DNA from 3 places in the Streptomyces sp. VNUA24 genome. Region 2 is predicted to be linked to each of the others. Evidence: riboswitches for the same ligand, from Rfam matches in the RefSeq annotation. Region 2 holds a riboswitch; each other region holds the start of a gene.

What was found. A riboswitch is a leader RNA that binds a small molecule or an ion and turns the genes downstream of it on or off. The one in region 2 is predicted to bind cyclic di-AMP.
Region 1: it holds a riboswitch for cyclic di-AMP, as region 2 does, so the genes downstream of both, PYR72_RS40230 (C40 family peptidase) here and PYR72_RS32555 (hypothetical protein) in region 2, are expected to answer to the same signal.
Region 3: it holds a riboswitch for cyclic di-AMP, as region 2 does, so the genes downstream of both, PYR72_RS14420 (M23 family metallopeptidase) here and PYR72_RS32555 (hypothetical protein) in region 2, are expected to answer to the same signal.

The regions. Positions count from the first base shown of each region.
Region 1 is NZ_CP119143.1:9,331,127-9,336,172, reverse strand. Features, by position in the region: gene PYR72_RS40245 (twin-arginine translocation signal domain-containing protein) at 1-270, shown strand, start outside; partial or broken gene PYR72_RS40240 (ATP-dependent Clp protease proteolytic subunit) at 539-838, shown strand; gene PYR72_RS40235 (hypothetical protein) at 846-1,163, shown strand; cyclic di-AMP (ydaO/yuaA leader) riboswitch at 1,529-1,740, shown strand; gene PYR72_RS40230 (C40 family peptidase) at 1,744-2,217, shown strand; gene PYR72_RS40225 (DUF6328 family protein) at 2,294-2,851, shown strand; gene PYR72_RS40220 (ATP-binding protein) at 2,823-3,281, opposite strand; gene PYR72_RS40215 (helix-turn-helix transcriptional regulator) at 3,529-4,389, shown strand; gene PYR72_RS40210 (DUF397 domain-containing protein) at 4,399-4,623, shown strand; gene PYR72_RS40205 (8-amino-7-oxononanoate synthase) at 4,681-5,046, opposite strand, start outside.
Region 2 is NZ_CP119143.1:7,601,471-7,606,516, forward strand. Features, by position in the region: gene PYR72_RS32550 (hypothetical protein) at 1-1,915, shown strand, start outside; gene PYR72_RS32555 (hypothetical protein) at 2,081-2,338, opposite strand; cyclic di-AMP (ydaO/yuaA leader) riboswitch at 2,346-2,561, opposite strand; partial or broken gene PYR72_RS32560 (IS5/IS1182 family transposase) at 2,818-3,031, opposite strand; gene PYR72_RS32565 (hypothetical protein) at 3,078-3,575, shown strand; gene PYR72_RS32570 (hypothetical protein) at 3,648-3,971, shown strand; gene PYR72_RS32575 (peptidoglycan-binding protein) at 4,012-4,854, shown strand; gene PYR72_RS32580 (hypothetical protein) at 4,886-5,046, shown strand, end outside.
Region 3 is NZ_CP119143.1:3,458,836-3,463,881, reverse strand. Features, by position in the region: gene PYR72_RS14430 (pitrilysin family protein) at 1-88, shown strand, start outside; gene PYR72_RS14425 (pitrilysin family protein) at 85-1,473, shown strand; cyclic di-AMP (ydaO/yuaA leader) riboswitch at 1,688-1,857, shown strand; gene PYR72_RS14420 (M23 family metallopeptidase) at 1,871-2,659, shown strand; gene PYR72_RS14415 (GntR family transcriptional regulator) at 2,860-3,564, shown strand; gene PYR72_RS14410 (HPr family phosphocarrier protein) at 3,743-4,024, opposite strand; gene PYR72_RS14405 (GNAT family N-acetyltransferase) at 4,215-5,046, shown strand, end outside.

The DNA.
Region 1 (5,046 bases), 1.7 Mb from region 2:
ACGGCCACCGGCACCGACAGCAACGGCGACAGCGGGCCGTCGGCCGCCGCCGACTTCCCGGACGGCACCAGGTTCAGCGGCACGGTCCGTATGCCCGGTACGGAGATGACGGAACTGACGATCGGTTTCAGTGTCGGCACGACGGAGGCGCCGGCAGCCCAGCGGATCACCGCGCTGGAGGTCGCGGAAGCCCTGAACACGCTGGCCGCCGCCCGTGGCTGGCCGCCCGTCACCTTCTACGGGACCCCGGCTCCCGCGCCGCTGAACTGACCGGCCGGACACGGCCCACCCGAGATCCCCGCGAAGCCTCGCTGCGCGGGGATCTCTCCCTTTCCACGGGTTTCACCATCGGCTGCACCCCGCACCGTCGGCGGGGTCTTTCGCTCTCGGCCGATAGCGGCCCCCTCCTCCTCCTCGCTACGTACGCCCTGTACATTTTTTACGGAAGTCGATCAGAGGAGGCACATCCATGCCCGAGCGTCCGCCGTCCGCCCGCCCTGTGCTGCCCGAGTTCACCGAGCGCACCGGCGCGGGGTACCGGACGCTGCTGCCGGGGGCGCGCCTGCTGCTCCACCCGCCGGCCCTGGCCGAGCCGGCCGAGGGGCAGGCCGGTGATCTGGTGATCCAGGCCGAGGAGTTGGCGCGCCACCGCCGGGCCATGGAGGAGATGCTCGTCCGGCACACGGGGCGGAGTCCGGAGCGGATCGGTGCCGACATCGAGCGGGACACGTTCCTCGACGCCGAGGCGGCGGGGGCGTACGGCCTGGCCGACCGGGTGATCCGGAGCCGCAAGACCCGTCCCGCACCCCCCTCGCCCCCGTTCCCCGGCGCGAGGTGAGGCGCGGATGCTGCCCCCGGAACTGCCGCCGCTGCCCGCACTCACGCGTGCCGAGGCCGAGCTGATCGACCGTTACCTGGACGTACTGGACCTGATCGGCCGGATCAATCCGGCGCGTCCGGGCGACACCTATCGCGGGTTGCGGGCGGCGCAGGCGCTGGTCTCGAAGGCGACCGCCCTGCGCGACGCGCTCGAACTGATGCACAAGCGCGGGGAGAACGAGGTGCACGCGCCGACACTCGCGCGGGCGCTGCGCGTCCTGGACGGGGAGCGCCGCGCCGGACGGGTGGCGCTGCCGCCGGAGGCGGAGGACTCGCCGGCCTGAACCGATCGCTCATCGGCTCCGCACTCCGGCCTGAACCGATCGCGTATCGCGCTCCGTACTACTGACGGGGCGTCCGGTTCCGGCTCGGCGCCCTCCGGTCGGCCTACCGCGATCGACCCATCGGCCCATACGTCGTGAGGACCTGTGAAGTTGCGCAAGATGCCTGGTACATGGGCGGAGTACAGCATTCCGGCGCTGGTGCGGACCTCCTCGACCAGTGGGACACAACGAGGGAAATCGCCCTGTCCACCCGAACGGGTGAGTGGTGAGTAAGACCACAAATCCCCGTTTCCGTTGGGATTTTCGCACTTGAGTACGCCAAGATCCCTTCCTGACGACAAGCCCCCGCCGCAGCGGCGGGGCGATCCGGGTGGACGCCGAGTCCTGCCGCCGCCCGGATGACCGGTCGACAGGATTGCATCGGCAGGAGTGGAGGACCCAAGCACGACGGGTCGCCGGAACGGTCACGCCATGACCGGGCCGAGCAGCCCTTGGGGTGAAGCCGCGTCAGCGGCCGGGCAACTTCGCCAGCCCGAATCCGACAGGTCATCCTTCACAGGCGGCTGACGAAGGGTTGCGCATGTCTGCGCTGAATCGTGTCCCGTCGCTGTTGACCCGGGCCGGTACGGCCTCGGCTCTGACCATCGCCGCCGTGGGCGGCAGCATCGTGGTCCCGGGCGCCGCATCCGGCGCCGAGGCCGCCACGGTGGCGTCGAAGGCACTCAAGGTCGCGGCTTCCAAGAAGGGCTCCCCTTACAAGTACGGCGCCGTGGGTCCGGGCAGGTTCGACTGCTCGGGGCTGACGCTCTACTCGTTCAAGAAGGCGGGCAAGAAGCTGCCCCGTACTGCCCAGCAGCAGTACAACAAGACGAAGCACATCTCCGCGAGCAGCCGCAAGCTCGGAGACCTCGTCTTCTTCCACTCGGGCTCGAACGTCTATCACGTCGGTATCTACGCGGGGAAGGGAAAGCTCTGGCACTCGCCGAAGACGGGTGACGTCGTCCGGCTGCAGAAGATCTGGACGAAGAGCGTCTGGTACGGCCGGGTCCGCTGACCCACCGACGGGGGCGGTGGAGCTGTCCGCCGCCCCCGTCGGCGTATGTCGTCCTCATATGGTTACCCGTCCGGTCATGGCCGACGTACCCACCAGCACCGCGCGTAACGAGACACCCCTCGAACGCGCCGACCGCAACTTCTCGGAGTTGCTTCAGGAACTGCGGGTCACCCAGACCGGAGTGCAGATCCTCTTCGCGTTCCTGCTGACGCTGGCCTTCACGCCACGCTTTCCGGATCTGGACACGTTCCAGCGTGTCACCTACGTCACCACCCTGTTGCTCGCGGTTCTCGCGGCGACGCTCTTCACCGCCCCGGCCGCCCTGCACCGCTCGCTCTTCCAGCAGAACGCCAAGCCCGCCATCGTCCGGGTCTCGTCCCGGCTGGCCACCGCGGGGATGATCGTGCTGATGCCGGCCTTCACCGGTTCCGTCCTGCTCGTCGTGGACGTGACACTCGGCCGGACGGCCGGGATCGTCGCCGGATCGGGCACCCTCCTGGCGTGCCTCCTCCTGTGGGGCCTGCTCCCGAAGGTGGTGGGACGCGCCTCCGGCCGTGGCGCCACGCCGCCGCCGTCGTCACCGGTCGGACGGGAGAACCACCCGGTCAGGTCTCCGGCCGACCACCCGCGGTGACCGGCTGGACGGGAACCGTCCACGGAAGTTCGATCGCCACCGTCTTGCCGCCCTCCCGCGTGGGTCTGACGCTCAGCCTGCCGCCGCACTCGGCGGTCAGCCACCGGATGATGACCATGCCCCGGCCGTTGTCCTGCTGGACGGCGGCCGGCAGGCGTCTGGGGAAGCGCGGATGGCTGTCGGTGACGCCGATGCGCAGCTGTTCGTCCCGGTCGAGCGCGATGTCCACGGTGAAGGTGGGAGACAGGCCCGACGTGTGCTGGACGGCGTTGGTGGCGAGTTCGGACACGATCAGGCGCACGGTGTCCGCGGTGCCCGAGTCACCCGGCAGGCCCCATTCGGCGAGCACACCGGCGACGTAGTTCCGGGCTGCGGAGACCGAGGCGGGATCGCTCGGCAGAGTGACGGATGCTTCCAGGTGATCTGCCATGGCGAGGCGTCCCTTTCCCACGGGACCGGTGTCCGACAGGGAGCGGATGGTTCGACTGCGGTCCCGGACTGGTGCTTCGCGCCAGACTGCCACTACCTGGGCCGTGACGGGCGGCGATCCACCAAGATGTGCATATATCTGTCGCTCGAAGCGGTGAACTATCCGACGGCCGAACGTATTTGGGTGGGCCTTTGGTCCATCCTCTGTCGTCACCCCGACGTCGCTCGCCGGGCGGAAGGAGAATCCCATGCAGTACGGTCCGGCGGTGCGCCGCCGCAAGCTCGGTGCCGAGTTGCGTGTCCTGCGCACCCGTTCCGCGCTCACGAGCATCGAGGCGGCCCGTCGGGTGGGCTGGCACCAGTCCAAGGTGAGCCGGATCGAGACGGGCTCCAGCGGGGTGAGGCCCGCGGACGTCCGCAAGCTCCTGGACGCGTACGGGATCGACGACACCGAGTTACGGGAACTGCTGCTGGCCCTCGCCGGCTCCGAGGACGGCGGCGGACGGCACAACTGGTGGCACGCGTACCGGGGCGTACTTCCTCCGGCGTACCGGGACTTCATCAGCCTGGAGTCGCAGGCCGGGGGCATGCGCACGCTGGAGACCTCGGTGGTGCCCGGCCTGCTGCAGATCCCCGAGTACGCGCGGGCGGTGACGCGGGCCGCGGTGGAGGGGCTGGAGGACGACAAACTCGACGCGCTCGTGGAGGTGCGGCTCGCACGGCAGAAGGTGCTGTGCGGAAACCCGCCGATGAGGCTGAGCGCCGTGCTCGACGAGAGCGTTCTCCGGCGCGAGGTGGGGGGCCGCGAGGTCATGGCCCGGCAGCTGGTGCGTCTGGTCGAGGCGGCGCGGCTGCCCCAAGTGAGACTGCAGGTGCTCCCGTTCACTGCCGGGGCACATGTCGGCGTCACGGGCCCTTTCGTAATTTTCTCATTCCCGAGCACATCTGATCTGGATGTGGTTGTTCTCGACCACTTGACGAGTAGCCTCTACCTCGAACGGAAAGAAGACCTCAAGGCGTATGTCGAGGCCTTCAACGCCCTTCAGATCCACGCCCTTTCGCCCGAGGACTCGTTGGATTACATCGCCGGGCTAGCCGCCGGCGCGTAAGGAGGCACCATGTCCGCACTGCCTCGGAACGTCCCCGCAAGTACCGACCTGCACGAGGTGCGATGGCTGCGCAGCAGCCGCAGCACCGGGATGAACAACTGTGTCGAGACGGCCCGTCCGGGGTCCGGCCGCTGGGCCGGGCTGGTGGCCGTACGCGACTCGAAGAACACGGCGGGGCCCGCCCTGCTGTTCGACCCCGACACCTGGGAGGGATTCATCACCGCGCTGCGGTGACCGACACCGACGGCGTTCGGGATTCCGTTCGCGGCGACGCCCGGCCGGGACGCCGACTCACGGTCGCGTGTCGTCGATGATCCGCACGGCCCGGTCGATCTGCTCCGGCGTGAGATCCGCACGGGCGGTCAGCCGCAGCCGCGAGACGCCGTCGGGCACGGACGGCGGGCGGAAACAGCCGACGGCGAGACCCGCCGCCCGGCAGTCCGCCGCCCACCCCAGCGCCTGATCCGGCGACGGCGCACGCACGGACACCACGGCGGCGTCGGGCCGCACCGCTTCATGGCCCGACGCCGTCAGCCGTGTGTGCAGCTCCCTCGCCACCTCACGGGCGCGCGCCGCCCGCTCGGGCTCACGGCGCAGCAGGCGCAGCGCGGCGAGCGCAGCGCCGGTCGCGGCCGGGGCGAGACCCGTGTCGAAGAT
Region 2 (5,046 bases):
CTCGATGGGCGTCTCCGGCTCCCCGGCCGTCATGCAGGTCGACGCCGTTGCCATCGAGGCGCTGAAGACCGGGATCGTCGACGCGACCAACCTCGTGAGCGGTTCGGTGACCGCCGCCGCGCTCGCAGCCGACTCGGTGATCGCCGGGAAGGTAGCGGCCGATGCGATCACGGGCCGTGAGATCGCCGCGAATTCGGTCACGGCGACCGAGATCGCGGCGGCCTCGATCTCCACGGACAAGCTGGTTGTCGCGGGCGGCACCAACGTGCTCGGCGACCCTTCGTTCGAGGGCGCCTACACCGCGGCGATCGCCACGAACGTATGGTCCGTCGTCTCCGGCGGCAACGGCTCTGCGAAGGCACTCCGCGTCGACGCCACGGCGACGGCCGCCACGACACGGTCCCTGAATCTCACGTCGATGCCGATCCTGAGCGGAGAGCAGCTCTACCTCGCCATCGACGCCAACGCGTCCACCGACTGGGCGGGAGGTGCGCTCAAGTTCTACGCCCGGTGGCAGGACGGCGCGGGCGCTACCGTCGGCTTCGGCGTCGCCCAGGTGGACGTCCCGGCCCGCGGCTCGTGGCAGCGCCTTGCCGCTACGGTCACTGCGCCGGCCAACACCACCGCGGCCACGGTCTGGGTCGAGACATACCAGTCGACCGCCGGGGCCGTGCTGTGGGACAACGCAGTCGTCCGACCGGTGGTCCCGGGTGTACAGATCGCCGACGGCGCCGTCACCGCGCCCAAGATCCTCGCGGGAGCGGTGACCGCCGAGAAGATCGCGGCCCTGGCTGTCACGGCTGAGAAGGTCGCGGCGTTGTCCATCACCACGGACAAGCTGAACGCGCTCTCCGTCACGGCGGACAAGATCGCGGCCAACGCCGTGACGGCAACGAAGATCTCGGCGGGCGCGATCGAAGCAACCCACATCAAGGCCGGGGCCATCACGGCGGACAAGCTCGACGCCGATGCCATCAACGGCAGGACGATCAACGGAGCCGTCCTCACCGGCAGCACCCTCCAAACTGCCGCGAACGGGCAGCGAGTTGTCATCAGCCCCGGAAACACCAATCCGGAGACCGGATCGATTGAGTTCTATTCCGGCAGCGCCGATGAGTCAGCACCGGCAGAACTCAATACCGCCATCGCGTACGCCTCGGATTCCTCCGCCACCTACGAAGTTCCGAGCGTTTCGCTCAGCGCCCCCAAGGTGACTGGTTCGATCCAGGAAACAGGGGTGTTCCTGCAAAGCCACGTGCCGGGCTATTCGGGAGGAGTCTTCAACCTCTACGCAAACGATCTGAGCGGGAACGGAGTTGCCTACATCAGCGGCTACGGCGCCGATACATCGGACGCCGGATCATCCATCGAACTGCACGTCCGCGATGCGCCGTCCGCATCCGCCCAGGCCACTGCCAAGCTCACATCCAGCGGATTCGCGATCGACCGAGACCTCAGCGTCTACGGCAAATCCCAGGGGCGCGGATTTGTCGCGCAGAAGACACTGACCGCGAACGTCACCTTCTCCAGCGCGGAGACGCCCCTCATCGCCACCGGCAGCATCACGTTCAAGGCCGGCCGCGCCTACCGCGTCTCCCTCTGGGCACTGCATAGTGCGGCCAGTGACAGCTACGCGCTATACCGAATCCGCAAGAACAGCGTGTCCGGAACGATTTACAAGGACCAGATACGGGTCAACAATCTGCAAGCCTCCACAGCGAACGCAGCCGTTTCCGTCCAGACCATCCTGACCAACACGACAGGCAGCGACGTCACGGCCGCACTGTGCTGGACCGGGGCTCAAGGAGGAGTCGCACAGACATGGACGCTCGCCGCCAGCAGCAGCAACGTCGCCTATCTGTTGGTAGAGGACTGCGGCTCGGCCGACGACTACATCGGCCAGGCGATCACCTGACTGGCTCGATCATGGCAACTCGGAGCTGTCCCGATCTCAAGTGGCGCCCACGATATCTTGAATCGGCCATAGCCGCGTGAATTCGGTGCTATGACCTCATGTCAAGAGGGGTGCAGGAAGAGGGCCTTGGCCAGATGCCAAGGCCCCTCCTGCTGTGCTAACGGGTCAAGATTGCCCCCGGATGAACCTCAACATCAGGATGATGAAGCCGCACAATCCGGCTGCTGCTAGGCAGCCTGTGTAAATCGCCTCGAAATTCGAGACGTGGTCCATGATCCGTCGTCCTGTCGCTGCGGAGAAACCACCGATGATTCCCACAAGGACAATGACTGCGGCTTCAAACTTGCGGATCTTGGACCCATCACCCCCGTCTCCGTTGGAGCTGGTTCCGGAGGGCTGGGGGTTGTTCTGCGTCGTTGACATGACGGCTGTACCTTCGCGTCAGCCGCCTGTGGAGGATGACCTGTCGGATTCGGGCTGGCGAAGTTGCCCGGCCGCATACACGCGGCTTCATCCCAAGGGCTGCTCGGTCCGGTCATGGTGTGACCGTCCCGGCGACCCGTCACGCTGGGTCCTCCACTCCTGCCGATGCATATATCTGTCGACCGGTCATCCGGGCGGCGGCAGGATTCGGCGTCCGCCCGGATCGCCTCACCGTGGTGGCGAGGGCTTGTCGTTAGAGGGATCTTGGCCTATCCGTGGTCGAAAGTCCCAGGAGGGCCAGGGGTTTGTGTTCTTTCGCACCACTCACCCGTTCGGGTGGACGTATGCGAACTTCCCAGGTCAGGCGGCTGTCGGGGCGCGAGTGCGGGTCAGGAAGTAGGGCTGCGCCTACGCCATCTGAGGGATGTCGTCTAGTTCGAGTTGAGGCAGCGTCACGGGGTCCACGGCATGCGCTGTCGGCGCCGCCATGTCATGCCCGAGCCTGAACCGGGGCCGCGCGGCAGATGCTTCCGTCCGATCCTCACGTGCAGCAAGTACAAGACACATCCCGGTCCTACAACGGCTGGCGACCTGGATTTGCGGAAGCGCCGCTGGCGCTGCGGTAACAGGTTCCAAGTGATCCCGCAGCTCAACCGACACGATCCCCGGCCTGTCGGTGGGAACCGCTACTATCCGGGATGCCTCACAGGACGATGGGCGAAGTCAGGGAAAGGGCGACGTGGACGAAGCAGTAGTCAAACGGAAGTTGGGTATCTCGAACTGGCGGAACCTGTCCAAGGACAAGGTGCTCAATTTCGTGGCATCGATGCCCGAGATGCCCACTAAAGTGCGGCTCAAGATCATTGAGCAGTTCCCTGCCTTCAAGGACCTGGGCAAGGACAATATCGATGCGGTCAAAGAGGCCCACAAGTCTACTCTCGCGGCCAACGAGAACAGTCAGAACCACTTCTTCAAGGCTTCGCAGGACCAGAGGGACGCACTGCGAGCCGACCTCGGTCGTGATGACCTCAGCTGGGTACAGCGGGAGTCCCTCCACGACCGCTACGACGAAAACGTGCGGCGGGTAGGCGAGAAGGACCGCGAGAACAAGCATTTCCTCTGGGCGGGGATGGGGGCAGTGGCAGCCGTCGGTGTAGCCGCCCTCGCGCTGAGCGTGGTATTCGTCGGCGGCGGGATCTCGGGAGCGAGCGAGGAGGGTTCCGAGAAATCCGAGTAGGACTGCTGCAAACACAAGGGAAGGAACGCGTAGGCTGATCCTCAGCGGCGCGGGGCTGCCGAAGGGAGTGCCGTGACCGCGCCGCCGGGACAGGACCCCACGCCGTGGGAACTGCTGCGGGCCATGCAGCAGATGCGCGACGACCTACGCGCCGACTTCGCTGCCTTCAGCGCACGGCTCGCCGAGATGGTCACGAAGATCCAGTACGACGCCGACCGGCGGACTGACGAGGTACGGATCAAAGCCGTCGAGGACGACATCGCCCAGATGCAGCGCGAGCGCGAGACGGAGCGCCAAGAGGCCCGCGGCGTACGACGGTTGGCTCTCACCGCCCTCGTGGCGCCGGTCGTGGTGGGAGTGATCGTCGCGATCGTGACCGGCAAGCTCGGACTGTAGGCTCAGAACAGCAGGCGCGGGGGAGAACAAGGAACGCGCCATGCCTGATCTCTGGCTGCCTGGCGCTGAGCGGCACCCGCTCAGCGACATCGCACCCACCGACTCGCAGTACGACCCACGCGTCATCTGGCACATCACGTGGGACAAGAACGCCACGGCGACCAAGCCCGCCGATCTCGTCGCGTTCGACAAGCTCGTGCAGTACTTCACCAGTGGCGGCAAGGGAGCCGCACCGCATCTCCTCTGGGATCCCTTCACAGGCAGGACCGCCCAGTTCTACCCGGCGAACAGCCGGTCCAAGTCGGTCGTCGACACCGCCGGCGGCACCCGGACCAACCGCACCGGGAAGGTGTGTCTCCAAGTCGAGACGCTGTTCTTCCCGTACTGCCGCGTGAACGGGACGTCGTACGCGACCGTCCGGGACACCCCGGCCAAGGGACTCGACAAGATCCTGGCCTGGGCGCGGAGTTGGGGGGTGCCGGACGTCTGGCCGATGGGCGCCCCGACCTGGAAGGCGAACCGAAGCGAGCACATCTGGGAGACGGAGGGCGGGCACTACGGCCACGGCCAGACGCCCGAGAACACGCACACGGACCCGGGTCCGATGCCGAAGTGGCCGACCACGACGACGCCGAAGCCCGGCCCGCCGGCGTTTCCCGGCCGCAGCGCCTTCGGACTCGGCAAGTCGAACGCCTCGATTCTCCTGCTGGGCCAGCAACTCGTGCGCAAGGGCTACAGCAAGCACTACCGCGTCGGTCCGTCCCGCGACTGGGGTGAGGCGGACCGCCTCAACGTCGTCGACTTCCAGCACGCCCAGAAGTGGAGCGGCTCCGACGCAGACGGCTACCCCGGGCCGGAGACCTGGCGCCGTCTCTTCGCCTGACCTCCCTCAACAGCTCAAGGAGCACATCCCCATGAACCTCTACGCCTCGCTGCTGCGTACGGGAGTCCCGGCTGCGGTCGGCTGGCTCGTCGCGGTCGCCCTTCGGCACGGACTCGATCTCGACGCCACGGCCGTCACGGGGGTCCTGACCCCGGTCGCCACCTTTGCCTACTACGGCGTGTTCCGACTCGC
Region 3 (5,046 bases), 4.1 Mb from region 2:
GGAGGACGCCGAAGACGACGCCGAAGAGGCGGCCGCCGAGACGGAGGCCGTCGAGACCACCGACGAGAACGAGGAGTCGGCGAAGTGACCGAGCTCGCGAGCATGGAGTTCCACCCGCAGCCCCAGGCGGGCGACGCCCGCCCCTGGGCGTTCCCCGCGCCCGAGCGCGGCACTCTGCCCAACGGCCTGACCGTGCTGCACTGCCACCGCCCCGGCCAGCAGGTCGTCGCCGTCGAGGTCGTCCTCGACGCGCCCCTGGACGCGGAGCCGGCCGGCCTCGACGGCGTCGCCACCATCATGACCAGGGCGTTCTCCGAGGGCACCGACAAGCACACGGCCGAGGAGTTCGCGGCCGAGCTGGAGCGCTGCGGCGCCACCCTCGACTCGCACGCCGACCACGCGGGCGTACGCCTGTCCCTCGAAGTGCCCGTGTCGCGGCTGGAGAAGGCCCTGGGGCTGCTCGCGGACGCCCTGCGGGCTCCCGCGTTCGACGACGGCGAGATCGAGCGTCTGGTGGCCAACCGGCTCGACGAGATCCCGCACGAGACCGCCAACCCGGGCCGGCGGGCCGCCAAGGAGCTCTCCCGGCAGCTGTTCCCGGCCGAGTCCCGCATGTCGCGGCCCCGCCAGGGCACCGAGGAGACCGTGGAGGGCATCGACTCCGCGGCCGTACGCGCCTTCTACGAGCGGCACGTGCGCCCCGCGACGGCCACCGCCGTGGTCGTCGGCGACCTCACCGGGGTCGACCTCGGCACGCTGCTGGGGGACACCCTGGGCGCCTGGACCGGCTCCCCTGCCAAGCCCAGCGTCGTTCCGGCGGTGACCGCCGACGACACCGGGCGCGTGATCATCGTGGACCGCCCGGGCTCCGTGCAGACCCAGTTGCTCATCGGCCGGGTGGGCGCCGACCGGCACGACCGTGTGTGGCCGGCCCAGGTGCTCGGCACCTACTGCCTCGGCGGCACCCTCACCTCCCGGCTGGACCGCGTCCTGCGGGAGGAGAAGGGATACACCTACGGCGTGCGCGCGTTCGGCCAGGTGCTGCGCTCCGCCCCGGACGGCTCGGGCACGGCGATGCTCGCCATCAGCGGCTCCGTCGACACGCCCAACACCGGCCCGGCGCTGGACGATCTGTGGACGGTGCTGCGCACCCTGGCCGCCGAGGGGCTGACCGACGCCGAGCGCGATGTGGCCGTGCAGAACCTCGTCGGGGTCGCCCCCCTCAAGTTCGAGACGGCCGCGGCCGTGGCGGGCACGCTGGCCGACCAGGTCGAGCAGTACCTGCCGGACGACTACCAGTCGACGCTGTACCGCCAACTCGCCGCCACGGGCACGGTGGAGGCCACCGCGGCCGTCGTGAACGCCTTCCCGGTGGACCGCCTCGTGACGGTCCTCGTCGGGGACGCCGCGCAGATCGAGGAGCCGGTCAGGGCCCTCGGAATCGGCGAAGTCACCGTCGTACCCGCCGAGTAGGGAACCGGGGAGATACCGGACGGCAGGACACGCACGAGTGAGGCCCTGGTGACGGAAGAGTCACCAGGGCCCACTTTTGTCCGTTTGATGGCGGAGGTTGTGTGTCTGACCTGTGGCGTAGTTAACAAATCCTGTGATCCGTTTGTTATTTCGAAGACGGCCCACTTAGCGTCGGTCCGGCTGTTCGTCAGATGTTCGCCGCAGCCGCGGCACCGGACAGTCATCGCCGAGTCCCGAGGCGCGAGCCTGGGGAGCCGGGGACCCACCGAAGTCCCTGGGGTGAATCGGGTGCCCTTCGCGAGCCACGCGAAACGGGGGGCAGCCGTAGGAGACCTTCCTGCTCCGAACCCGTCAGCTAACCCGGTAGGCGAGAAGGAAGGAAAGGACCAGCCACTTCATGGCGTTCACCCGCGCCCCTGGCAAGCACCGCCGTCCCGGCCGTGTGTCGCGCACGACCACGAGGAACGTGGGCGTCGCCGCTCTCACCACCACCGGCGTCATCGGCACCCTGGCCGGCCCCGCGCTCGCCGCGGAGGAGCCCGCCGTCGAGCAGACCGGCCTGAACCAGGTCATCGTCCTCGGTGACACGGTCGCCGACCAGGTCGACGCACAGGCCGCCGCCCAGCAGCAGGCCGCCGAGGTCGCCGAGGTCAAGAAGAAGGCGCAGGAGGAGGCCCGCAAGGCCGCCGCCGAGAAGGCCGAGCAGGAGCGTGCCGCCGCCAAGGAGCGCGAGGAGATCAAGGCCCGCGCCGCCCGTGCGGCCGAGCGCGAGCGCCTCAACACCTACGTCTCGCCGATCACCGGCTCCTACATCTCCACCGGCTACAAGGCCGGCGGCGCCGTCTGGTCCTCCGGCAGCCACACCGGCGTCGACTTCCACGCCGCCACCGGCACGGCCGTCCTGGCGGTCGGCTCCGGCACCGTCGTGGAGGCGGGCTGGGGCGGCGCCTACGGCAACAACATCGTCATCCGCATGACCGACGGCACGTACACCCAGTACGGCCACCTGTCGTCCATCGGCGTCTCCGTCGGCCAGACGGTCACCCCCGGCCAGCAGATCGGCCTCTCCGGGGCGACCGGCAACGTCACCGGCCCGCACCTGCACTTCGAGGCCCGCACCACGGCCGAGTACGGCTCGGACATGGACCCCGTCTCCTACCTGCGCGCGCACGGTGTGAACGTCTGACACCTCGCTCCACGCCTTCGAAGGCCCCGGCTCACGAGCCGGGGCCTTTCGCGTTGCGTGAACCTCTTGTGGCGCGCCTCCTGTCCAAAAAATATCCCTGGATTCCGGTCCGCCATCGGAAATTCCGTCCCGCTGCAATAGAGTCGCTGGAACACGCGTCAATCATCGACGTTTCACGGGGATTAAGGCGGAGGTCGGTCATGCGTATTCCGGCGCATTCGGTATGCACGGCGATCCGGGACGACATCGTCGCGGGTGTCTACGAGCGCGGCAGCCGCCTCACCGAGGAACTGCTCGCCCGCCGGTACGGCGTCAGCCGGGTCCCCGTCCGTGAGGCGCTGCGCACGCTGGAGGCCGAGGGCTTCGTGGTGACCCGGCGCCACGCGGGCGCGTGCGTCGCCGAGCCGACCGAGCAGGAGGCTGCCGACCTGCTGGAGATGCGCATGCTGCTGGAGCCGCTGGGTGCCGCCAGGGCCGCCCAGCGCCGCACGGAGGCGCACCTCAAGGTGTTGCGCGGCCTCGTCAGGCTGGGCCAGGAGCGGGCCAGGAGGGGCACCAGCGAGGATCTGCGCTCCCTGGGCGGCTGGTTCCACGAGACGCTCGCACAGGCGTCCGGCAGCCCTGCCCTGACCTCGACACTCGCCCAGCTGCGGCACAAGATCGCGTGGATGTACGCGGTCGAGGCGCCCGCCGACCCGGTGGAGTCCTGGGCGGAGCACGGCGGGATCGTGGACGCCGTCGCGCGCGGGGACAGCGACCGGGCCCGCACGATCACGTCCCTGCACACCGAGCGTGCCACCGCCGCGCACCGGTTCCGATTTCCGGGCGGGGCCGGCGGGCCCGACCGCCCGGACCGTGTGAGGACTTCGCAACACCCCGTAAACACGCCGAGCCTGCGGCATTAACACGGAAGCCGTATACAAAGAGGCAAGAATTCCGTGGGGCATTATTTCTGCTGCCCGCAGAACGGAAAAGGAACGAAAAGGCGAAGGGCCCGCCCGATAAATCGGACGAGCCCTCCACATGTGTACGGCCGGCCTTTCAGGGCCTTTTTCCGTTCGGGCCGGCCGGTCGCCCGGTGGTTCAGACCGTCTCGGGGAGTTCTTCCAGTCCCTCGGCCACGAGCTTGGCCAGACGGTCGAGCGCGGCGTCCGCGCCCTCGGCCTCGGAGGCGAGCACGATCTCCTCGCCGCCCTGGGCGCCGAGGCCCAGGACCGCCAGCATGGAGGCCGCGTTGACGGGGTTCCCGTCGGCCTTGGCGATCGTCACGGGGATACCGGAGGCCGTGGTGGCCCGGACGAAGATGGATGCGGGTCGGGCGTGGAGGCCCTCGGCCCAGCCGACGTTGACGCGGCGCTCAGCCATGTGATGCTGCCCTTCAGGTGTCTCGGGTGGTGCAGAGTGGTCTGGACCGGGTTGTCTAGACCAGTTTCCCATATGGCGCGACGGAGTGGAACGGGCCCACGGCCTGGCCACGAACCGGCTCTCGCGCTTCTGTTGTGCTTCCCCAGACTGCCCCGCGCCACAGCCGGACGCGAGCCGTACTCTGGGGCCCATGCAGACCTCGTCGGACCGGCACGAGTACCCCGCCCACTGGGAGGCCGACGTGGTGCTGCGCGACGGCGGCACCGCACGCATCAGGCCCATCACCGTCGATGACGCCGAGCGTCTGGTCAGCTTCTACGAGCAGGTCTCGGACGAGTCGAAGTACTACCGCTTCTTCGCGCCGTACCCTCGCCTGTCCGCCAAGGACGTCCACCGCTTCACTCACCACGACTTCGTGGACCGGGTGGGGCTCGCCGCCACGGTCGGCGGCGAGTTCATCGCCACCGTACGCTACGACCGCATCGGCCCCGACGGGATGCCCGCGTCCGCCCCCGCCGACGAGGCGGAGGTCGCCTTCCTCGTCCAGGACGCCCACCAGGGCCGCGGCGTCGCCTCCGCCCTCCTCGAACACATCGCCGCCGTCGCCCGCGAACGCGGCATCAGACGCTTCGCCGCCGAGGTGCTTCCCGCCAACAGCAAGATGATCAAGGTGTTCACCGACGCCGGGTACCAGCAGAGGCGCAGTTTCGAGGACGGCGTCGTCCGCCTGGAGTTCGGCCTGGAGCCCACCGACCGCTCCCTCGCCGTGCAGCGCGCCCGGGAGCAGCGCGCCGAGGCCCGGTCCGTGCAGCGTCTGCTCGCCCCCGGCTCGGTCGCCGTCGTCGGCGCCGGGCGCACACCGGGGGGAGTGGGCCGCGGCGTCCTCGCCAACCTCCGGGCCGCGGGCTTCACCGGGCGGCTGTTCGCGGTGAACAGGGCCCTCGGCGAGGACGAGAAGGACATCGACGGGGTGCCCGCCCACCGGTCCGTCACCGACATCGGCGAGCCCGTCGACCTCGCGG